3 regions of the Sphingomonas sp. IC4-52 genome follow, and region 1 is predicted to be linked to each of the others. Evidence: predicted binding sites of a transcription regulator. Region 1 holds the regulator's gene; each other region holds the start of a gene.

Region 1 (7,837 bases):
CTTCGATCGTAGTTGCGCCCTCCGTCGGCGCCTTCAGGCGAACGACGAACGGAGCGTTCGCATCGTCATTGGTTCGGTCGCGCCAGGGTGAGCGAATGCGCAGCGGCTGCTTTTTCGCTTGAGCCTCTGCTCGCATCGTCTCGATTTCCTCGGACGTCATGTAGCAGCGATAGGCGGCACCAGCGGCAATCATGGCCTCGGCCACTTCCACGTGGCGTGCCGCGCGGCTGGATTGATAGACTTCCTCGCCGTCCCAATCGAGGCCGAGCCAGCGCATCCCGGACAGGATCGCCTCGATCGCCGGCTGGGTGGAGCGGGCGCGATCGGTATCTTCGATGCGCAGGAGAAAGCGGCCGCCGTAGTGGCGGGCGTACAGCAGGTTGAACAGGGCGGTACGGGCGCCGCCCAGATGAAGGAAGCCCGTCGGCGACGGGGCAAAGCGGGTTACGACAGCAGGCGTGCCGGTATCTGTGGTTGCGCTCAAGCGCGCTAGCTCCCAGGCTGGAAAACGATCATGGCGACAACTGCCGCGCAGCCCCCTAGCACGCACCTCTCGGCGCTTCAAACCGCACGGGCATGGCTGGAAAGCCGGCTGGATGCGGAACGGGATCAGTTACCCCTGTGGCTGCCGGTCATGCTGGGGGCGGGGATTTCAGCGTGGTTCGTTCTTCCGGACAGCATCGGTTGGCGAGGCGTGCTGCTGGCGGGGCTTGCTGTCATGCTGTTTGCTATTGCCCTGGGGCGTGGCGGGCGAACCGGCCGCGTGGTTGCCATCAGCGCGGCTGCCTTTTCGCTCGGCGTAGGGCTGATCTGGACCAAGGCTGATCGCGCCGCTGCGCCGGTGTTGCAGCGCCCCATCGTCGCTCACCTCACCGCCCGCGTGGAGAAGGTCGATCAGTTGCCCGCCCGCAGCTTGGTGCGGCTTCGTCTAACAGACCTTCAATGGACCGATCCTGCGCCCGCCAACCGGCCGATCCGAATCCGCGTGAATGTTCTGGACCGTGACGTGCCGGCAGGGCTGGTACCGCACGCAACGGTGGCGTTGCGCGCGCGCTTGATGCCTCCTCCGCCACCTGTCGTGCCGGGAGCCTATGATTTCGCGCGTGTCGCCTGGTTTGACGGCATTGGCGCCACTGGGCGCGCGCTCGGACCTGTAAGGATCCTGTCAGGGGGTAGCTCGAATGAACCCGTGCGAACCCGATTGTCCCGGCACATCCAGGCGCGGCTGAGCGGCAGTGCCGGCGGCATCGCGGCTGCGCTGGCGACGGGCGACACCGGCGGTATCGACGAGGCCGATCAGGAGGCGATGCGGGCGTCCGGTTTGGCGCACCTTCTGTCCGTCAGTGGGCTCCACATCACCGCTGCGGTCGGTTTGACCATGCTGCTCGCCACGCGGTTGTTGGCCCTCAACCTGCGGCTGGCGCTCACTGGCCGGGTGCCGCTCCTGGCCGCCGCGCTCGGAGCGGCTGCTGCCCTCGGCTATACTTGGCTGACCGGCGGCGAGGTGCCCACAATCCGCAGCTGCATCGCTGCCCTGTTGGTGCTCGCGGCCATGGCGCTGGGGCGGGAAGCGCTCACCCTGCGTCTGGTTGCAACCGGTGCGCTGGTCGTCCTGCTGATGTGGCCGGAGGCGCTGGCAGGGGCCAGCTTTCAGCTCTCCTTTGCCGCGGTCACCGCCATCATTGCCTTGGCGGAGCATCACCGAGTCCGCGAATGGTTCGGGCCGCGGGACGAGGGGTGGCCCAGGCGGCTCCTGCGCGGCGGCGGCTCGCTTCTTCTCACCGGTGTGGCGGTCGAGGTGGCGCTGATGCCGATCGCCATATTCCATTTCCACAAGGCCGGGGTTTACGGCGCGCTGGCTAACATCGTGGCGATCCCGCTGACGACGTTCGTCATCATGCCGCTGGAGGCGCTTGCCCTGCTGGTCGACGCGGTTTCGCTCGGTGCGCCGATCTGGTGGCTGACGGGGCAGGCGCTCGCCGTCCTGCTCTGGATCGCCCATGTCACGGCGGCCGCGCCCGGGGCCACAACGGCAATACCAGTCATGCCGGGCGTCGCTTTCGGTCTCATCGTTGCTGGCGGCCTCTGGCTCGCCCTGTGGCGCACCAGCTGGCGGCCGTTCGGTCTCCTTCCGATTGCGGTCGGAACGGTGTGGACCCTGCTCACTCCGCCACCGGATGTGCTCGTCACCCGCGATGGCAGGCACGTGGCGTTACACATGACGGACGGACAGACCGCGCTGTTGCGGGAACGGGCCGGTGACTATGCGCGCGATATGCTCGCCGAAGCGGGAGGCGCGGAGGAAGAGCTGGTGCCGCTGTCCGAACAAGCGCACGCAAGCTGCAGCCGGGATCTGTGCCGTGCCACCTTGTCCAATGGCGATCGGTCATGGCGCGTCCTGGCGACCCGAAGCGCTTATCTGGTGCCGATTGCCGACATGATCGCCGCTTGTCGTGCAGCGGATATCGTTGTCAGCGATCGCCGCCTTCCCCGCGGATGCAACCCGCGCTGGCTGCGGCTCGATCGCCCAGCGCTGGAGAGCACAGGCGGTATCGCAATCACGCTTGCGACGGGGAATGTGCGTACGGTTCACCGTCCCGGCGACGCCCACCCGTGGGTGTCGGCCACGTCAAGCGCACGTTCTGGACAGCCCTGAAAGCTGCCATCTCGACGCGACATTTCTAGGTGATTAGCATCACGCCGCCGGATCAGTTCAGCGCTAAGTATCCGGTTGCGTCTACCTGCTGCCGCCAGCCACGCAGCTGCTCTTTAACGGAAAATCGCCGGAAAGGCCGAACGGGTCAGGCGTAGCGGCGCAGGATCCCGGCAAGCTTGCCCTGTACCCGCACCTGAGCCGGGGCATAACGCTGCGGATCATAAGCACGGTTGGCGGGATCGAGACGGATCATCGCGCCTTCACGACGGAAATACTTCAAGGTCGCCTCGCTATCCTCGATCAAGGCAACGACGATCTCGCCGTCGCGCGCCACGTCCTGCTTGCGGATAAGCGCAAAGTCGCCGTCCAGAATGCCGGCCTCGACCATGGAATCGCCCGCAACCTCTAGGGCGAAATGCTCCCCTGAGCCCAGCAGGGCGGCCGGCACTGGCAGCGTGCTTGCCCCTTCGATGGCCTCGATCGGCACACCCGCGGCAATCCGGCCATGCAGCGGCACTTCCACCACATCATTGGCAGGTTCCGGCACGATGCGGCGCGTGGAGGCGGGCGTCGGCGATTGCTTCACCTCCGCCCGTTCTGGCATCTTGAGCACTTCAAGCGCACGCGCACGGTTCGGCAGGCGTCTAAGGAAGCCACGCTCCTCCAGCGCCGAGATCAGACGATGCACGCCGGACTTCGACTTGAGATCCAGCGCTTCCTTCATTTCCTCGAACGAAGGGGACACGCCGGTCTCAGCCAACCGGTCGTTGATGAAACAGATCAGCTCGTGCTGCTTCCTGGTAAGCACCGCATCGCCTCCGTCGCGAACAGACGAAGAACCTTTAAGGAACGCTTTACCGGGCGTCAAGCGATCATCAGGATTTCTGCCGAGTCGCCGCGTTCTCGTGCCGGATCGTGCGGGGGGCGTACGATGAGGCAGCCCGCGCGAGCAAGGGTGAGCAACATCGAGCTGTCCTGAATGCTCGCCACGAATGCCCGGCCGTCGCGCAGCTCCGCCCGCATGTAATCGGTGCGTGGCCCGTTGGCAGGTATCGTCTCGCCAAGAACCGCGTGGGTGCTGATTGGGAACGGGTCGGCCGCACCTGCAAGATGCGCGATCAATGGTTTAACGAACAGGATGGTCGTCACGAACGCCGATACCGGATTGCCGGGCAGCCCGAGCACGGCCATGTCGCCGCGGCGGCCCGCCATCAGCGGCTTGCCCGGGCGAAGCGCGACGCGCCAGAAGTCGATATTTGCGCCAGCCGCGCGAAGGGCAGGCTGCACAAGATCGTGATCGCCGACCGAAGCGCCCCCGGTGGTGACGAGGAGGTCCGCCTCCACCTTCGCGAACGCATCGGTCAGCACGTCAAGCCGGTCCGGCAGAATGCCCAGGTCGATGACTTCGATTGGCAGATCGGCGAGCAAGGCACGCAGCAGAAGCCGATTGGATTCGGGCAGCGCGTTCGCAACGAGTGCTGCGCCTGGATCAACCAGTTCGTCCCCCGTCGCCGCAATCGCCACGCGAACACGGCGCCTGACGGTGATTTCATAGGCCCCGCCAGTCGCTGCAACCGCCAGTCGTGCCGGCGTCAGCCGTTCGCCGGCGGATACCAGCGTATCGCCTTCGGAAAAGTCGAGGCCGCGGCGACGCACATTGCCGGTTCGCTTGGACGGTCCTTCACCGCTCAGGATCAGGCGTTCCCCGTCGCGCTGCGCTTCTTCCTGCACCAATACGGTATCGGCCCCGGTCGGCATCACTGCGCCGGTGAAGATGCGAACTGCCTCGCCCGGGTTGACCTCGCCAGCGAAGGGCTTGCCCGCCGCGCTTTCGCCGATCACCTGCCACGGTCCGGGCAGGTCGTCGAACCGAAGGGCATAGCCATCCATTGCCGAAAGGTCGTGCGCCGGCTGAGTCCGCTGCGCGGCGATGGGAGCGGCGGCCCAGCGCCCGATGGCCTGCGTGATGGGCAGGGTTTCGGCAGAGACCGGCGGGTTGGCGGCCAGGAGGCGAGCCTGTGCCTCGGCAACGGGAAGCAAGTTGCTCATAGGTGCGGAGTGGCAGATTACGCCTGGCAGGGACAGCCCGATCAATGACCTTCGCGCGAGCCCTCCACCGCCGGTCATCCGGCTTCAGGCGGTGAAGTCGCCGGACTTGCCGCCGCGCTTGGCGAGCAGGCGCACACCGCTGATCGTCATGCGTTTGTCGATCGCCTTGGCCATGTCGTAGATTGTCAGCAGCGCCGCAGAGACGGCGGTGAGCGCTTCCATTTCGACCCCGGTTTTTCCGCTGGTCGCCACAGTAGCCGTTGCGGACACGCCGTCGGCGCCTACTGCCAGGTCGATCGTCACCTTGGACAGGGGCAGGGGATGGCACAAGGGGATCAGATCGCTGGTCCGTTTGGCCGCCATGATCCCCGCGACGCGGGCGACAGCCAGCACGTCGCCCTTCGCCACCGCGCCATCTGCGATCGCCTTTGCGGCCTCGGCGGACATGGTGATGCGCCCCTCGGCCACCGCCTCTCGCGCAGTCTCGCTTTTGCCGCCGACGTCCACCATCCGCGCGGCGCCCGCTTCATCGAGATGCGTGAGCTGGCTCACCCGACTAGGGCACGCGTGGCGGCGGCGACATCCGGTTGGCGCATCAGCGATTCGCCAATCAGGAAGCAGCGCACGTCATGTTCGGCCATCGCATCGAGGTCCGCGCGCGTGTTGAGCCCGCTTTCGGCGACAAAGGTGCATCCGGCGGGCGCCTGGCCAACCAGCTCGAAGGTGCGGTCGAAGCTGACGGAAAAATCTCGCAGATCGCGATTGTTGACCCCGATGAGGCGGGAGCGGAGTGCCAGTGCCCGCTCCAGTTCCTCAGCGTCATGCACTTCGACCAGCACATCCATGCCGCGCTCGATCGCCGCGGCTTCGATCTCGGCGGCGGCACCGTCGTCCAGCGCTGCCATGATGATGAGGATCGCATCGGCACCGATGGCGCGGGCCTCCGCCACTTGCCAGGGATCGACCAGGAAGTCCTTGCGAATGACCGGCAGGTCACATGCCGCCCGCGCGGCGATCAGATAATCCTCATGCCCCTGGAAATACTCGTGGTCGGTCAGCACCGACAGGCAGGCAGCGCCGCCTTCGCTATAGGCGCGCGCATGGGCAGGCGGATCGAAGTCTTCACGGATCAGGCCCTTGGACGGGCTGGCCTTCTTGATCTCGGCGATCAACGCATAGCGCGGTGCGGCGTCGCCCTTCGAGGAACTGCGGATCCGATCCAGTGCCGCCTTGAAGCCCCTGGGTGCGGTCTGCGACCGCGCCAGTGCATCGAGGTCCCCTACCGAGCGCTCCCGCCGACGTGCCGCAACTTCCTCGCGCTTCGTGGCGAGGATCCGATCGAGGATCGTCATGCCCAGGCGATCCAGCGGTTGAGCAGGTCGTTCGCAGCGCCGCTGTCGATGGCCTCTGCCGCGCGGCGTGCGCCGCTTTCCAGCGGTTCGCCAACCAGGGTCAGTGCCACGGCGGCGTTGAGGAGCACCGCGTCGCGATACGCACCGTGCGTTCCCGTCAGCAATTGCCGAAGCGCCGCCGCATTGTGCGCGGGATCGCCGCCCCTGATCGCATCAATCGGATGGCGTCGGACACCGGCATCCTCCGGAACGATGCGCGCGCCAACATCGACGGCGCCGATCGCAACCGCGATGGTCGGACCCGCGCCCGAGACTTCGTCAAGCCCCTCTTCGCCGGACACCACCAGCGCCGCTTGTGTGCCGAGCTGTTCCAGCGCGTCGGCATAGACCGGCGCGTAATCCGGACGAGCGATCCCGATCAGCTGGCGAGTGACATGCGCGGGATTGGCTAGCGGTCCCATCAGGTTGAAGATCGTCCGCTTGCCGATCTGCCGCCGGATGGGCGTGATCCGCTTCATGGCCGGGTGATGATTGGCCGCGAACAGGAAGCAGATGCCGAGTTCGTTCAGCGTCTCTTCTGCCAGCGCGCCTGCCCGTTCCATGTCGAGGCCAAGAGCCTCCAGCGTATCGGCCGCGCCCGCCTTGGACGAGGCCGCCCGGTTACCATGCTTCGCTACCGGCACCCCGCAGGCGGCCACAACCAGGCTGACGGCGGTGGACACGTTGAGCGTATGGTGCCCGTCGCCTCCGGTTCCGCACACGTCGATCGCTTCCGCCGGGGCGCTGATCGGGATCAAGCGGTCCCTGAGCGCCCGGGCCGCTTCGGCAATCTCGATGGAGGTCTCACCCCGGTCGGACAGGTCGATCAGGAATCGCGCCACGGCCTCGTCGCTGGCCCGGCCATCCAGAATGTCGCTGAACGCCTGTGCCGCGCTTTCGCGCGACAGCGGGGTGGACGGGTTGGGCAGCAGGGAAATGGTGGTCATGAGGTTGCCTTGGCGCCGGTCAGCGCGACGAAGTTCGCCAGCAGATCGTGGCCATGCTCCGTTGCGATGCTCTCCGGATGGAATTGTACGCCATGGATCGGCAAGTCGCGATGGCGCAGGCCCATCACCGATCCATCCGCGGCGACCGCGTTCGGGACGAGCACGTCAGGCACATCCTCCACCACCAGCGAATGGTAGCGGGTGGCCGTAAAGGGCGAGGGCAGGCCGGCGAAGACACCCGTCGAATCATGTTCGATCGCGCTTGTCTTACCGTGCATCAGGCCGCCGCGAACCACGCGTCCGCCAAAATGCTGCCCGATCGCCTGATGCCCCAGGCAAACGCCCAGCAACGGCCGGCGCGCCTCGGCACAGGCGGCGACGAGATCAAGGCTGATCCCGGCTTCGTTGGGCGTGCATGGCCCAGGAGACACGAGGAAACCGGTGGCGTTTGACGCAAGCGCTTCCGCCGCGGTCAGCGCATCATTGCGCTCGACGCGTACCTCGGCCCCCAATTCCATCAGATAATGGACCAGGTTCCAGGTGAAGCTGTCGTAATTGTCGACGACCAGGATCATGTGCCCGGTCCATAGCGCAACGCGGGCAAGCCGCAACGACTGTTGCGCTGGCGTAATCTCGCGTAGGCGCGGGCGCGACGTTCACGCGGGATAAAGCCGCCGCTGCGATCGTTGTGTGATTGCCCCAGGAGGTCGCCTTCCATGTTTCGCTCCCTCGTCTTTGCCGCCGCCGCTTCGGCCGCGATCATTCCCGCCGCCGCCATGGCCCAGTCGCAGGCG
Region 2 (7,837 bases), on a different contig from region 1:
ATGGGACCATCGGTGAAGATGGGGAGGGGGAGCGGATGCGGCATCGGTTTCGTCCTCGCAAATGATTGCTGGACGGGGGAGTTATACCGAAAGGGGGGTTGTAGGACAGCGCGCGCGGCGAGAGCGTAGCAAAGCTACGCCCGAGCGCACTCGCGCGCGCCCGGCCAGCGGCGCTATAGCGCCGACTGACGACGCGGCTTTGCCGCGGCGGGGCTGTTCTCGTGCTATGTGATGTTCCCATTCACGCAGAGCCAGTAATTGATACGCGCTAGGCTTTGAGTGTCGGATGCGATCGGGGGCGAGGCGATCGAGGACGCAAGTGTCGCAGCTCAAGGGCGCATGCGCGGACGAAAGTTATAGCAGGAGAGAATGGTCACACAAAGTGATGCATTGACATCACGATCCTCATTTGTTCCTCTCAAGTTACTGTCGAAGAGTGAGGGGTCAAGGTGAGCGCCGAAATTGACGGAACGACAATCGCTGTCTCTGCAGTGGAGCAAACGCTCGAAAACTTTGATTGCCAGCCTGTACTCTTCATTGGGGCTGGCTTAGCCAGGCGCTACATAGGAGCCCCTGACTGGGAGGGTGCCCTGCGTCACGCCTTGTCGTGTATGGGCGAGGAGGGGCCAGATTATAGCTATTTGGTGCAAAAGCATAACGACGACAAAGTTGCGATTGGGACCGATATCGGCAATGCACTTTTCGAATGGGCCTGGGCGAAAGGAAGAGGAAACTTTGAGGAGGAACTGTATCAGTCGAAAGACAGGTACATCTTCTTAAAGACCGTGATTGCCGACCATCTCAGAAGTATCACGCCAAAGAAAATAGACGAGGATGATAAAGAAATTGTGCGAGAGCTTAAGGCGCTTGTTGCAATTAGGCCGCATGCAATAATAACAACAAACTATGACGACACTCTGGAGCGCATATTCACCGGATATGAGCCTATTGTTGGAACAGGAGTACTTAGGTACAATCTAGACTCTTTCGGAGAGATTTTTCATATTCATGGTTCTGTTTCAGACCCGTCCAGTCTAGTGATATCTGGGCCAGACTATGAAAGCTGGTCTGAGGATAGTCGATACTTCGCGGCTAAGTTGCTAACCTATTTTGTTGAGCATCCCGTGTTCATCTTCGGATATGGGCTAGGTGACCCAAACGTACAAACTGTTCTTCGTGATATTGGGCGTATAACAGCAGACGAGACAGGGTTGATCGGAAACGTTATTCAAATTGTTTGGCATTCCGATCCAGACAAGGCAAAGGGTGCGAGTGAGTTTGTCGTCGCGGGCGGGAGTACGCAGTATCGCCTGAAAGTTCTAAACGTTTCTTCTCTTGCTGACATATTTGAAGCTCTTGCCGCCCAACATGACCTCAAATACGTCAATCCTGCTCTCGTTCGAGCCCTCGCCGCTCGTGTTATGAAGCTTACTCGGAAGGACATCCCCAACGGTGAGGTTGAAGTAGACTTCACTACACTGGAGCGTCTTACGAGCAGCGACGACGAGGTCCCAAGAATGCTCGGGCTCACGATAACTGACACTGAAAACAAACTTCATCCATACACACTTGGGATGGTGGCCGAAGAACTCGGCTTGAAAAACTGGCAACAGGTCGACAAAATCCTTAAGAGGATTGAGGAAGATAAAGGCGTCAAATTTAGAGACACCGACAATCGATATCATTGCAAAATAAAGACTGGAAAAAAGGAGAACTCGGCAACCCGGAAGTGGTCACAAGAGGCTATCGATCTGATCAAGAAGGCAAGCGACGGTTTAGACTACCAGGTCGACCTGTAGTCGTAGAAGGGATCACTCCGCCGAAGCCGGCGGCTGCCTCAGCAATGGGGCGCGTAAAGCCGTTGTATAGTTTCGCTGTTGCGCCTTCACCGTTCACTCCGTCGCGCCCGCGGCAACACCTGCAACCGCGGCACGATGGATCCCGGCTCAAGGCCGGGATGACGAGCGGGCGGGGCAGGCGTCACGCACACCCAGCCCCTCCACCAGCTTCGCTGGTCCCCCTCCCCGAGCAAGCTCGGGGAGGATTTGCGGCTCACTCCGCCGCCACAGCCTCACGCTTCCCCAACAACGGCGCCAAATACTTCCCCGTAAAGCTCCGCGGTTCCGCCGCCACAACCTCCGGCGTGCCTTCGGCGACGATCTCGCCGCCCTTGACGCCGCCTTCGGGGCCCAAGTCCAGCACCCAGTCGGCGGTCTTGATGACATCGAGGTTGTGCTCGATCACCACCACGGTGTTGCCCTGTTCGACGAGGGCGTGGAGCACTTCGAGGAGCTTGCGCACGTCCTCGAAATGGAGGCCCGTGGTCGGCTCGTCGAGGATGTAGAGCGTGTTGCCGGTGGCGCGGCGGGAGAGTTCCTTGGCGAGCTTCACGCGCTGCGCCTCGCCGCCCGACAGCGTCGTCGCCTGCTGGCCGACCTTGACGTAGCCCAGCCCGACCTCGACCAGCATCGCCATCTTGTCGCGGATCGGGGGCACGGCCTTGAAGAATTCCGCCGCGTCCTCGACCGTCATGTCGAGCACGTCGGCAATCGAGTGGCCCTTGAACTTCACCTCCAGCGTCTCGCGATTGTAGCGCGCGCCGTGGCACACGTCGCACGTGACGTAGACGTCGGGAAGGAAGTGCATCTCGATCTTGAGCACGCCATCGCCCTGGCACGCCTCGCACCGGCCGCCCTTGACGTTGAACGAGAAGCGGCCGGGCTTGTAGCCGCGCGCCTGCGCCTCGGGCAGGCCGGCGAACCAGTCGCGGATCTGGGTGAAGGCGCCGGTGTACGTCGCCGGGTTCGAGCGCGGGGTGCGGCCGATCGGCGACTGATCGATGTCGATCACCTTGTCGAGATGCTGCAGCCCGGTGACCTTGTCGTGCTTGCCGGCGAGGATGCGCGCGCCGTTCAGCTGGCGCGCGGCGGCGGCGTAGAGCGTGTCGATGGTGAAGCTCGACTTGCCCGAGCCGGAGACGCCGGTGATGCAGGTGAAGGTGCCGAGCGGGATCGAGGCGGTGACGCCGGTCAGGTTGTTGGCGGTGGCGTTATGCACCGTTAGCTTCTTGCCCGAGCCCTTGCGGCGCTTGGCCGGCACGGGGACCTCGCGCGTGCCGTTGAGGTAATCCGCGGTGACGCTGGTCTTCGATTTCAGGAGCTGCTTGACGGTGCCCTGCGCCACCACCTGGCCGCCGTGGACGCCGGCGCCCGGGCCCATGTCGATCACGTAATCGGCAGTGCGGATCGCATCCTCGTCATGCTCGACGACGAGCACGGTGTTGCCGAGATCGCGCAGGCGGCGGAGCGTGGCGAGCAGCATGTCGTTGTCGCGCTGATGGAGCCCGATCGAGGGCTCGTCGAGGACGTAGAGGACGCCAGAGAGGCCGCTGCCGATCTGCGAGGCGAGGCGGATGCGCTGGCTCTCGCCGCCGGAGAGGGTGCCCGAGGTGCGATCGAGGTTGAGATAATCGAGGCCGACGTTGTTGAGGAAGCCGAGCCGCTCGACGATCTCCTTCAGGATCCGCTCCGCGATGGCGCGCTGCTGGTCGTTGAGGTGGTTGGGCAGATCGGTGAAGAAGGCGAGCGCGTCGACCACCGAGAGGTGGGTGGCGTGGCTGATGTCCTGCATCGCCACCTTCACCGCCAGCGCCTCGGGCTTGAGGCGGGCGCCGTGGCAGACCTCGCAGGGCTGGGAGCTCTGGTACTTGCCGAGCTCCTCCTTCATCCAGGCGCTTTCCGTCTGCGCCATGCGGCGATTGAGGTTGCCGATGACCCCCTCGAACGGCTTGCTGACGTCGTAGCTCTTCTTGCCGTCGATGAAGGTGAGGGTGACCGCCTTGCCGCGGGTGCCGTGGAGGATGATGTTCTGCACCTCCTTCGGAAGCTCGGCCCAGGGGGTGTCGAGGCTGAAATCATAGGCGCGGGCGAGGGAGCCGAGCACCTGCATGTAATAAGGCGAGGGCGGGTTGGATTTCGCCCAGGGGACGACGGCGCCCTTCTTGATCGTGAGCGCGTGGTTGGGGACGACGAGATCCTCGTCGAAGATCAGCTTTTCGCCGAGGCCGTCGCACGCCGGGCAGGCGCCCTGGGGGGCGTTGAAGGAGAACAGGCGCGGCTCGATCTCGGCGATGGTGAAGCCGCTGACCGGGCAGGCGAACTTTTCGGAAAAGACGATGCGGTTGGCGGGCACACCGGCGTTCTTCATCGCGCCGCCGGACGCGGCCTCGTCCTCGCGCCCCGGCACGACGCCGTCGGCGAGGTCGACATAGGCGAGGCCATCGGCGAGCTTCAGCGCGGTCTCGAAACTGTCGGCGAGGCGGGTGGCGATGTCCGCGTTCACCGCGAGGCGATCGACCACGACCTCGATGTCATGCTTGTACTTCTTGTCGAGCGCGGGCGCGTCCTCGATCTCGTGGATCTCGCCGTCGATCCGCACGCGGGTGAAGCCGGCCTTCTGCCACTCGGCCAGCTCCTTGCGATACTCACCCTTGCGGCCCCGCACGACGGGGGCGAGCAGGTATAGCCGCGTGCCTTCAGGCAGCGCCATGACGCGGTCGACCATCTGGCTGACGGTCTGCGCCGCAATCGGCTCCCCGGTGACCGGCGAATAGGGGATGCCGACGCGCGCCCAGAGGAGGCGCATGTAATCGTAGATCTCCGTCACCGTCGCGACGGTCGAGCGCGGGTTGCGGCTGGTGGTCTTCTGCTCGATCGAGATGGCGGGCGAGAGCCCCTCGATATGATCGACGTCCGGCTTCTGCATCAGTTCGAGGAACTGGCGGGCGTAGGCGGACAGCGACTCGACGTAGCGGCGCTGCCCCTCGGCATAGATGGTGTCGAACGCGAGGCTCGACTTTCCCGAGCCGGAGAGGCCGGTGATCACCGTCAGCGTATCCCGCGGGATATCGACGCTTACGTCCTTCAGATTGTGCTCGCGCGCGCCGCGGACGGAGATGTGAGTCAGCATGCGTTTAGTTCTACTTCCGTTCCGGTCGGGGGGCTAGAGCGGAGATGTAGGAAGCGGGGGCGGGGCATGCCAGCCGGGGGACGGAATTGAGCGTTGTGCTGGCGTCGCGCGCCTGGCTCTGAACGACCTTCAGGCTGAGCGATGAGCGGCGGACTGACATGAAAAAAGGGGGCCGGCGTGGCCGACCCCCCAGAAGTTGCAATCTGATCGCTGGATCAGAAGCGTGCGCGGAAGCCCGCATAGAAGAAGCGGCCGCGGTTGTCGTAGATGCCCGAGCCGGTGGTGATGCCGGTCAGACCGTACGGCGGCTTCACATCGCCTACGTTGTTGACGCCGAAGTCGAGCGTGAAATCGTCTTCCACGTCGATGCCGAACCGGATGTCGTTGTACACGACCGACGGATACTTGCGGATCGTCGCATAGTCCGGGTTCTGCGGCGGCTGACCGTTCACGCCGTTATAGTCTTCGAACGTGTTCAGATACATGCCGTCGATCCAGCGGATCGTGTGGCCCAGCGTGAACTGACCGAAGCGAAGATCGGTGAACGCGATCACCTGATCCTTCGGGTAGCTGAGCTCACCGGTCAGCACGTTCTTGAAGTCCGGACGCGACGGATCGGTGAACTGGTCGAGCTGGATCAGGTGAGTCCAGACCGCCTTGAAGTTCGCCCGCATGAAGCCGAAGTCACGGTTATAGGCCAGCTGCGTGTCGATGCCGCGCGTCTTGAAGCGGGCATAGTTCTGCGGAAGATCCTGGAACGATCCCTCGATGATCCGGAACGCCTCTTCACCGTTCGGGCCACCGTTGGCACCCGCGCGGGTGAACTGATCGCAGAACTGGTTGTTGAGGTTCGGTGCGTCGTAGCACGCGTTCAAGGCCTGCTGGACCGACGGCGACGTGATCACGTTGTTGACCGTGATGTCATAATAGTCGACCGACAGCGACAGGCCCCGCACGAAGCGCGGCGTGAACACACCGCCCAGCGTCAGCGAGTTGGACGTTTCCGCCTCAAGCTGACGGTTGCCACCGCTCTGGATTTCCAGCGACGAGGTGTAGACGAAGTCATAGTCCGCCGGACGGCCAGCGGCCGCACAATTCGCCGCGCGCGTCGCCGAACCCGTGTTGATGTTGCGGGCCGAGCAAGGGTCGTTCGTCGGGTTGGGGGCGTAATTCTGACCGAGCGGCGAGTACAGCTCACCCAGATACGGCGAACGCACCGAACGCGAGTAACCGCCACGCAGCAGCAGGTCGTCGACCGGACGCCAGGTCGCGTTGCCGTTCCACGCCACGACGGTGCCGACCGAACCGGAGTAGTCCGCAACGCGGGCCGCACCCGAGATCGTCAGTTCCTTGATCAGGAACACGTCCTTCAGCAGAGGGATCGACAATTCGCCGAACGCTTCCTTCACTTCGAACGCCGGTGCGCGGAAGCTGGGGATTGCGTTGTAGAAGTTGTAGCCCGCTTGGGTCAGCGGATCGAGGTCATAGCTCAGCGTTTCGCGGCGATATTCGCCACCGACCGAGAAACCGACCGGGCCACCGGGCAGTTCGAACAGCTGGCTGGAATCACCCGCGACGAAGCCGTTGACGACGAGCTGCGTTGCCTTGCCCGAAGCTTCGGTCGGCGACAGGATGTAGTTGCGCGCAGCCTCGCTGACCGAGCCCTCGCCGAACGGGTTGAGCGGTACGCAGGCAGCGATATCGGCCGCGAGCTGTGCCGGATTGCCACCCAGGTCGCTGCCGGCATAGGCGCCGTCGACCTGCGCGCGGCAGACGATCTGACCAGCGGCGTTGCGCGTCGTGTCCAGCGCCAGCAGGTAGCGCTGGGTGTTCACGTTGCCGACGATCAGATTGTTTTCGCGGTGCTCACCGTAGTTCACCGAAACTTCGTAGTTCCAGTCGTCGTTGAAGTCGCCGCGGACACCACCGACGAAGCGGAAGGTATCGCGCTTGATCTGCTCGTCGCGGATACCGAGGTCCAGCCAGTTGCGACGCAGGCTGAAACGATAGGTGCCGGCGTCGACCTGGGCCAGCGCTGCTGCCTGGTTGGCGGCGGCAGACGCGCCGCTGAATGCGGCGCCCGTGTTCGGGTTCACGCCCGAAATGATCGAGTTGCGAAGCTGCCCAGCAATCGTCGCGCGGGCTGCCGCGTTGAGATACGGGTTGTCGAGGCGGATGCCTTCACGGTTGACGGAACCCGAACCAGCGTTCGAGTAGGAGCGGTCGGTGAACCCAGCGATCGCCACGCCATCGGAGAGCGTCTGGCCCTGCGAGAAGAACGGACCGCTCTGCGAGCCGCTTGCTTCGGTGCGAACGTACTTGGCCTCGAAGAAGGGGACGAAGCCCTCCGACACTTCGAAGTGGCCGAGCGCGTTGAAGACGTAACGCTTCACGTCGGGCGAGAGGGCGGTGAGGCGGCTTTCGCGGCTCGTCGTGCCATTGCCGCCGATGTAGTTGCCGTTCGGGCCCAGGCCGACCCGGTCGCCGGTCTGCGGCGTCAGGTTGCCGTTGCGATCGAACAGATAGCCGCAGGTGAAGGCCGCGCCGACTGCGTCAACGCCGCACCCCGGGTTGGCGCCCTGACGGAAGCCGAGCTGGCCACCCAGCGAAATCGTGGCGCTGCGCAGGTCGCGGAAGAACCTACGATCCGGCACATCGTCAAATGCAACACCGCTGTCGGTGTCGACGACGATGAAGGCGTCGTTCTGGCGCAGGTTCGGACGGCCAGACGCGTAATAGTCGCTCTGATGGGCGAATTCGGCGTTGAACGCGATGTTGCCGCGGCCGTCGGCGAAGTTCTTGCCGGCGACGAGCGAAAGATACTGGTTACCCGCATCGCCATAGTCGCTGATGCCGGTCTGACCGCGAA
Region 3 (7,837 bases), on a different contig from region 1:
GGCGTCGATGCCGGTATCCTCCACCACCTGCGCGCACACGTGCACCATCGTGCCATAGGCCAGCATCGTCACTGCCTCGCCCTTGCGGACGACCGCGGCCTTGCCGATCGGGATCTTGTAATAGCCGCTCGGCACCTCGCCGCCGGGGTGTTTGGACCAGTTCGCCGCCGGCCGATCCCAATGGCCGTTGAACGGGCCGTTGTAGATGCGCTTGGGTTCGAAGAAGATCACCGGATCATTGTCCTCGATCGCGGAGATCAGCAGGCCCTTGGCGTCATAGGGTGTCGACGGAATCACCGTCTTCAGGCCCGATACGTGGGTGAAGATGCCTTCCGGGCTCTGCGAGTGCGTCTGCCCGCCGAAGATGCCGCCGCCGAACGGCGATCGCACCGTGATCGGCGCGGTGAATTCCCCGCCCGAACGATAACGCAACCTCGCCGCCTCGCTCACCAGCTGGTCGAGCGCGGGATAGATGTAATCGGCGAACTGGATCTCGGGCACGGGCCGCAGGCCATAGGCACCCATGCCGATCGCGACGCCGATGATGCCGATTTCGGTGATCGGCGTGTCGAACACGCGCGTCTTGCCGTATTTCGCCTGCAAGCCCGCGGTGGCGCGGAACACGCCGCCGAAATAGCCGACATCCTCGCCCATCACGACGACGCCCGGATCGCGCGCCATCATCACGTCCATGGCGGAATTGATCGCCTGGATCATGTTCATGCGCTGGGTGGCGTCGGCGCCATCTTCGGCTCCGGCTGCTTCAGCCTGTGTGGGTTCGATCTGCGTGTCGGTCATAGCATGTCACCGTCACCCCGGCCCTGAGCCGGGGTCCCGCTTTCTTGGAGCGGGAGAAAAGAAGCGGGGTCCCGGATCAGATCCGGGGCGTCGACAAAGGAGAGGCTCACTTGCGCGCCCATGGCCGCCCGCTTTCCTCTTCCTCGGCGATCATCTGCGCCTGCTGTTCGCGCAAATGCCACGGCATCTCCTCGAACACGCCGTCGAACAGCGTGTCGAGCGGCTGGTGCAGGCCGTGGCCCAGGATGCCGTTCTTCTCGGCCTCCTTCTGCGCGGCCTTCACCTCGTCGGCGACCTCCTTGTCCATCGCGGCGTGGCGTTCCTCGTCCCATTCGCCGATGGCGATCAGGTGATCCTTCAGCCGCCGGATCGGGTCGCCCAGCGGCCATGCGGTCGGCTCGCCCGCGCTGCGATATTGCGAGGGATCGTCGGAGGTCGAATGGCCCTCGGCGCGATAGGTGAAATGCTCGATCAGCGTCGGGCCCTGGTTGGTCCGCGCCCGCTCCGCCGCCCATTGCGTGGCGGCATAGACGGCCAGCGCGTCATTGCCGTCGACGCGCAAGCCAGCGATGCCATAGCCCACGGCGCGCGCGGCAAAGGTCGTCGCCTCCGCCCCGGCAAAGCCGGAAAAGCTCGAAATCGCCCATTGGTTGTTCACGACGTTGAAGATCACCGGCGCGCGATAGACGGTGGCAAAGGTCAGCGCGGAGTGGAAGTCGCCCTCCGCGGTCGATCCCTCGCCGCACCAGGTGGCGGCAATGCGCGTGTCGCCCTTCGATGCGGACGCCATCGCCCAGCCTACCGCCTGCGGATATTGCGTCGTCAGATTGCCCGAGATCGAGAAGAAGCTGAAGCGCTTCTCCGAATACATGATCGGCAGCTGCTTGCCCTGCAGCTTGTCGCCGGTGTTCGAATAGATCTGGTTCATCATGTCGACCAGCGGGCAGCCGCGCGCGATCAGCAGGCCCTGCTGGCGATACGACGGGAAGCACATGTCGTCGGCGTCCAGCGCATAGGCCTGCGGCACTGCCACCGCCTCCTCGCCCAGCGACTTCATGTAGAAGCTCGTCTTGCCCTGGCGCTGCGCGCGGAACATGCGTTCGTCGAACGCGCGCACCGTCGCCATGTGGCGCAGCATGCGCCGTAGCGTGTCGGGTGACAGCTTGGGGTCCCATGGGCCGACGGCCTGGTTGTTCTCGTCCAGCACCCGCACCATCGTGTAGACGAGGTCGGTGAAGGCGCGCGGGTCCTCGGCCGTATCGGGTCGGCGCACGGATCCTGCCGCGGGAACATCGACGTCCGCGAAATCCACCGTGTCGCCTGGTCGGAACTTGGGCTCGGGCACATGCAGCGCGAGCGGGGGCAAATTGCTGCGGGCGGCGTCCGCCATGATCTCTCCGGTGTCAAACGCGTGGGGCAAAACGCACGAACGCGTTGCTGGGGCCTTGTTATAAAATTTCAACAGATCGGGAAAGAGGTCGTTTCAGCTGCAACGATTTGGGCGCGCGTTCCACCAGGGCCGACGCAGTGGAACCGTGAAGATACAGACACTTGCTAGATAAGGGCGTGCTTCTGCATAAACCCGCGCCAGGCAGAGGGCGATCATTCCTGCCGCCCGGCGGGGTCTGTTAACGAAGCATCACAGCCGCTGAACGCGGCAAGTACGATGAACGATTGACTCTCTCGAGCGTTGGAACAAAATAGGAACATTCGTAGCAAGTGAGTCGAAAACGTGTCGTCCCCTGCCGTCATTGCCGAGCTGCGCGAGACGCTTCGGGCCATCGAGGGCGATGGATACCGGAGACGCGAAACACTGCCGTTCGGCATCGCGTCAATCGATTCGCGACTGGCCGATGGCGGGCTGCGACTCGACGCGTTGCATGAAGTCGCCGCCGGCACTGCCAACCTGGGCGACGATGCCGCCGCCACCTTGTTCATGGCCGGGATCGCCGCGCGCGCCTGGGGGCCGATCCTGTGGGTGGTGCGCCGACGCGACCTGTTCGCCCCCGGCCTTTACCAGGCCGGCCTCTCCCCCGAACGCGTCCTTTATGCCGAGGCGCGCGACGATGCCGAATTGCTCGCGCTGATGGAGGAAGGGCTGCGCCACCGCGGCCTTGGCGCAGTGATCGGCGAGGTGAAGCGTGCCGCCATGCCCGCCACCCGCCGGCTGCAACTCGCGGCGGAGGGGGGCCGCACGATCGCTCTCCTCCTGCGCCGTCATCCGCGCGAGGATGCCGATCCGCTGGCCCCGCCCTCCGCCGCGCTCACCCGCTGGCGGATCGCTTCCGCTCCCTCCGTTCCTCTGCGCTGCGGCAGCATGGGCCGCCCGCGCTGGGCCGTCTCGCTGGTGCGGCAACGCGGCGGCGAACCTTTCGACACTTTGCTGGAGGCCTGCGATGACACGGGTCGTCTCGCTCTACCTGCCGCACTGGGCGATCGATCGCGTGCGTCGGGCCGAGCGTCGCCGCGCACCAACGCCGCGGCCTGAACCGGGCACTACGCTCGATCTCGCGCCGCTCACGGCGGCGGTGGCCGAGGAACAGGTGCTGCAATGCGACGCGCCGAAGAACACCGGCTGGCGCCCCGGCGCCCGCTGGGCGCGCAGCGATGCGGCTGCCCCGGCCGAAAAGCCCTGGTCGCAATCGACGCGCGCCGATGTCGCGCGCCAGGTGGAAGCCATGCCCGCCCACCAGCGTCCGCCGATGCGCGAAATGGGCCGTCGCAGCGAGGCCGCCGATCATCCCTTCCGCGCCATGCCGCCCGACGAAGGCGCGCGTCCCGTCCCGACGATGCTACCCGTGCGTCCCGATCCCGAGGATGTGCCCAACACCCGCTGGCGCGGCTTCGACGGCCTCGATCCCAACGCCGACGATCGCGCCGCCGCCGCGCTCGCGCGGTGGAACGCCATGCCCAGCGTCCGTTATCCCGGCGAAGGGCCCCACCCCGACAAATACGCCCGCTGCGGCTCCAACGACGCCGGCGCACGGGTTCCCGGCGTCGCGCCCTTTTTCGACACCGGCCGCACCCTCGCCAACACCGTCGCCCGCGCCAGCAATCTCCAACATGCCCCGCGCCAACCCCACACGCGCAATGTTCGAGAAGTTTGCGCCCCCCTCATCACCGTGCACAAGGTGGGCAGCCGCATCGAAATCGCCGCCGCCTCGCCCGAAGCCCGCGCGCTCGGCCTCACGCCCGGCATGGCGCTGACCCAGGCACGCGCCGCCGTGCCCGACATCGACGTGCGCGACGCGGATGCCGCCGGCGACCTCGCCGATCTGCAGCGCCTCGCCACCGCGCTCGCCCGCCGCTGGTGCCCGGTCGTCGCGCTGTCGGGCAGCGACGGCCTGTTCCTCGAGATCAGCGGCACCGCCCACCTCCACGGCGGCGAGGAAGCCATGGCCCGCCGCCTGCTGCGCCTGCTCGCCCGGCTCGGCATCACCGCGCAGCTGGCGATCGCCGACACCGCCGGCGCTGCCTGGGCCTTTGCGCGTCAGGCTGCGCCCGCCGCGATCATCCCGCCCGGCGCGCACGTCGCCGCGCTCGAGCCGCTGCCGGTCACCGCGCTGCGCCTGGAGGATAGCGCCCGCGAGTTGCTCGCCCGGCTTGGCGTCGACACGATCGGCGAGCTCATGGCGATGCCCCGCGCGCCGCTCGTCCGCCGCTTCGGCAAGTCAATCGCGCAGCGGCTCGATCAAGCGACCGGCGCCCTGTCCGAGCCGATCGACCCGATCATCCCGGTGCAGCCGATCGCCGTCACCCGCCGTTTCGCCGAACCGATCGCCACCGCCGATGCGATCGGCCACTGGCTCGCCGGCCTCGTCGATGATCTGGCGGGGGCACTGGCCAAGGCCGGCGTCGGCGCCCGCGCGCTCGCCTTCGTCGCCGCGCGTGTCGATTCGACCGATCAGGTGATCCGCATCGGCCTTGCCCGGGCCAGCCGCGAACCCTCGCACCTGCTGCGCCTCATCGTCCGCCGCATCGAGGAGATCGACGTCGGCTACGGCCTCGACGCGCTGACGCTTCACCTCGTTCGCGCCGATCCGCTCGGCCCCGAGACGCTGGGCGCGGCGCTCGCGGAGCAGCAGGCGCCCGATCTCGCCCCGCTGGTCGATACGCTCGTCAACCGTATCGGCCCCGCGCGCCTGTGGCGGCATCAACCGATTGAAAGCGACGTGCCCGAACGTTCGGTCGCCCCGCTGCCACCACTCGATCCTCCCACCACCGCTGCCACCCGCCTGAAGCGCGACGACGTGCGCCAGCTCGATGGCCGCACGCCCGATCATGCCTGGCACCCGCGCTGGCCGCGCCCCGCCCGGCTGCTGCGCCGTCCCGAGCCGATCGATCACGTCATTGCCGAAATGCCCGATCATGCGCCTCGCCGCTTCACCTGGCGCGGCCGTCCGCACCGCATCACCCATTCCGACGGGCCCGAACGGATCACCGGCGAATGGTGGCGCCACGCGGGCGAGCGGGCCGGGGTGCGCGATTATTTCCGCGTCGAGGACGATCAGGGCCACCGTTTCTGGCTGTTCCGCCGCGGCGATGGCGTCCGCGCGGAGACCGGCGATCTCAGCTGGTACATCCATGGCACCTTTGCGTGATCCGCATGGTGCCGCATGACGTACAGCGAGCTTCAGGTCACCACGCACTTCTCGTTCCTGCGCGGTGCGTCCTCCTGTGAGGAACTGTTCGCCACCGCCGCGCTGATGGGGATGCCGGCGCTCGGCATCACCGATCGCAACTCGGTCGCCGGCGTGGTTCGCGCGCTCTACGCCACCGAAGAGGTGCGCAAGGATCAGGGGCTGGAGATCCGCTCCATCCCCGGCTGCCGGCTCGATCTTGTCACCGGCGAATCCCTGCTCGTCTGGCCGGAGGACCGCGCCGCCTGGAGCCGGCTCACCCGCCTGCTCACGCTCGGCAAGTCCCGCGCGGACGCACAACGCGGCGAAAAGGGCCACTGCTTCCTCCATTGGGAGGATGTCGCCGCTTACGCCGACGGCCTCGTCGCCGCGCTGGTGCCGGGCCGCAGCGGTGCAGCGCCCGATGCGCTCGCCGCCACAGCCGACATCTTCGGCAAGCGCGGCCACATCTGCCTCACCCCCTGGCGCCGCCCTGGGGAGCGGCGGCGCTTCGCCGAAACGGCCTCCGCCGCCACCGCGTACGGCCTGGCGCCGCTCGCCACCGGGGACGTGCTCTATCACGAGCCCGATCGTCGGATGCTGCAGGACGTCATCACCGCGATCCGCGAAAAATGCACGATCGACGAACTGGGCTTTCGCCGCGAGCGCCACGCCGATCGCCATCTCCAGCCTCCGGAGGAAATGGCGCGCCGCTTCGCCGCTTACCCCCAAGCGCTCGCCGCGGTCGAGGCGATCGTCGAACGCTGCACCTTCTCGCTGCGCGATCTCGACTATCAATATCCCGACGAGATCATCATGTCCGGCCGCACTGCGCAGGAGGCGCTGGAACGCCTGTCGCGCAACGCCCTCGCCAACCGCTTCGACGGCCAACCGCCGGAGCCCTATACCAGGCAGCTCGATCACGAACTCTCGCTCGTCGCGAAGACGGGCTACGCGCCCTATTTCCTAACCGTAAACTCGATCGTCAGCTACGCGCGCTCGATCGATATCCTGTGCCAGGGGCGCGGCTCGGCGGCCAATTCGGTGATCTGCTTCGTCCTCGGCATCACCTCGATCGATCCGATCAAGCACCAGCTCCTTTTCGAGCGCTTCGTCTCGGAGGAACGCCGCGAGCCGCCCGATATCGACATCGATTTCGAGCATGAGCGGCGCGAGGAAGTGATCCAGTGGATCTACGAAACCTATGGCCGTGATCATGCCGCGCTGACCGCGGTGGTCAGCCGCTTCCGCACCCGCGGCGCGATCCGCGAAGTCGGCAAGGTACTCGGCCTGCCCGAGGACATGACCTCAGCGCTCGCTGGCCAGGTATGGGGCTGGTCGAACGAAGGCGTGCCCGACAGCCACGTACAGGCGCTCAATCTCGACGCCGGCGAACCGCGCCTCGCGCTCGCGCTGCAACTTGCCAAGGAGCTGATCGGCACGCCGCGCCATTTGTCACAGCACCCCGGCGGCTTCGTCCTGACGCGCGATCCGCTGCACGATCTCGTACCGATCGAGCCCGCCGCGATGGTCGATCGCCACGTCATCGAATGGGAAAAGGAGGATATCGAGCATCTCGGCTTCATGAAGGTCGATATCCTTGGCCTCGGCATGCTCGGGTGCATGCGCCGCGCGTTTGATCTGCTCGGCCAGCACAAGGGCATCGCGATGACGATGGCCAGCGATCCCTTGCAGGACGACGATGAACCGACGTTCGAGATGATCCGCCAGGCCGATACGCTCGGCGTGTTCCAGATCGAGAGCCGCGCGCAGATGAGCATGCTGCCGCGAATGAAGCCGAAAAATTTCTACGACATCGCCATCCAGGTCGCGATCGTTCGTCCCGGCCCCATCCAGGGCGACATGGTGCATCCGTATCTGAAGCGCCGTGAAGGCAAGGAACTGGTCGAATACCCCAATGAGGCCTTGAAAGCGGTGCTGCAGAAGACACTTGGCGTGCCCTTGTTCCAGGAACAGGCGATGCAGGTCGCGATCATCGGCGCCGGCTTCACCCCAGGCGAGGCCGACTTGCTGCGCCGCGCGATGGCGACGTTCAAGATGACCGGCGGGGTGGGCGAGTTCCGCGAGAAGCTGATCGCGGGGATGCGCGCCAACGGCATCTCGCAGGCTTTCGCCGAACGGCTGGTGAAGCAGATTGAGGGGTTCGGCAGCTACGGCTTTCCCGAAAGCCACGCGGCCAGTTTCGCCAAGATCGCCTATGCCTCGTCATGGATGAAATGCCATCATCCCGACGTGTTCTGCGCGGCATTGCTCAACGCCCAGCCGATGGGTTTCTACGCCCCGGCGCAGATCGTCCGCGACGCCCGCGCGCATGGTGTCGAGATCCGGCCGGTATGCATCATGGCCAGCGAATGGGACACGACGCTGCTGGAGGATCGGAGGGCGCGAAAGCCGCTCCG

Evidence for each region. Region 1 encodes LexA, which represses DNA repair genes until DNA is damaged. Its sites were predicted from a motif close to GTTCCNCNCTTGTTCT; they were not measured.
Region 2: uvrA (excinuclease ABC subunit UvrA) is a predicted target of LexA. The motif match lies at 4,976-4,991, and genes of this name have one in related genera.
Region 3: LK535_RS16130 (ImuA family protein) is a predicted target of LexA. The motif match lies at 2,491-2,506, and genes of this name have one in related genera.

What each region holds. Positions count from the first base shown of each region.
Region 1 covers NZ_JAJFEU010000001.1:1,216,324-1,224,160, reverse strand. Annotated here, with positions in the region: gene gltX (glutamate--tRNA ligase) at 1-484, opposite strand, end outside; gene LK535_RS06010 (ComEC/Rec2 family competence protein) at 515-2,656, shown strand; gene lexA (transcriptional repressor LexA) at 2,802-3,464, opposite strand; gene LK535_RS06000 (molybdopterin molybdotransferase MoeA) at 3,521-4,705, opposite strand; gene moaC (cyclic pyranopterin monophosphate synthase MoaC) at 4,790-5,257, opposite strand; gene trpC (indole-3-glycerol phosphate synthase TrpC) at 5,254-6,057, opposite strand; gene trpD (anthranilate phosphoribosyltransferase) at 6,054-7,043, opposite strand; gene LK535_RS05980 (anthranilate synthase component II) at 7,040-7,618, opposite strand; gene LK535_RS05975 (hypothetical protein) at 7,760-7,837, shown strand, end outside.
Region 2 covers NZ_JAJFEU010000003.1:117,430-125,266, reverse strand. Annotated here, with positions in the region: gene LK535_RS09560 (hypothetical protein) at 1-44, opposite strand, end outside; gene LK535_RS09555 (SIR2 family protein) at 450-1,799, shown strand; gene uvrA (excinuclease ABC subunit UvrA) at 2,053-4,968, opposite strand; gene LK535_RS09545 (TonB-dependent receptor domain-containing protein) at 5,184-7,837, opposite strand, start outside.
Region 3 covers NZ_JAJFEU010000008.1:86,930-94,766, reverse strand. Annotated here, with positions in the region: gene LK535_RS16140 (alpha-ketoacid dehydrogenase subunit beta) at 1-723, opposite strand, end outside; gene LK535_RS16135 (3-methyl-2-oxobutanoate dehydrogenase (2-methylpropanoyl-transferring) subunit alpha) at 905-2,188, opposite strand; gene LK535_RS16130 (ImuA family protein) at 2,531-3,286, shown strand; gene LK535_RS16125 (DNA polymerase Y family protein) at 3,195-5,399, shown strand; gene LK535_RS16120 (error-prone DNA polymerase) at 5,415-7,837, shown strand, end outside.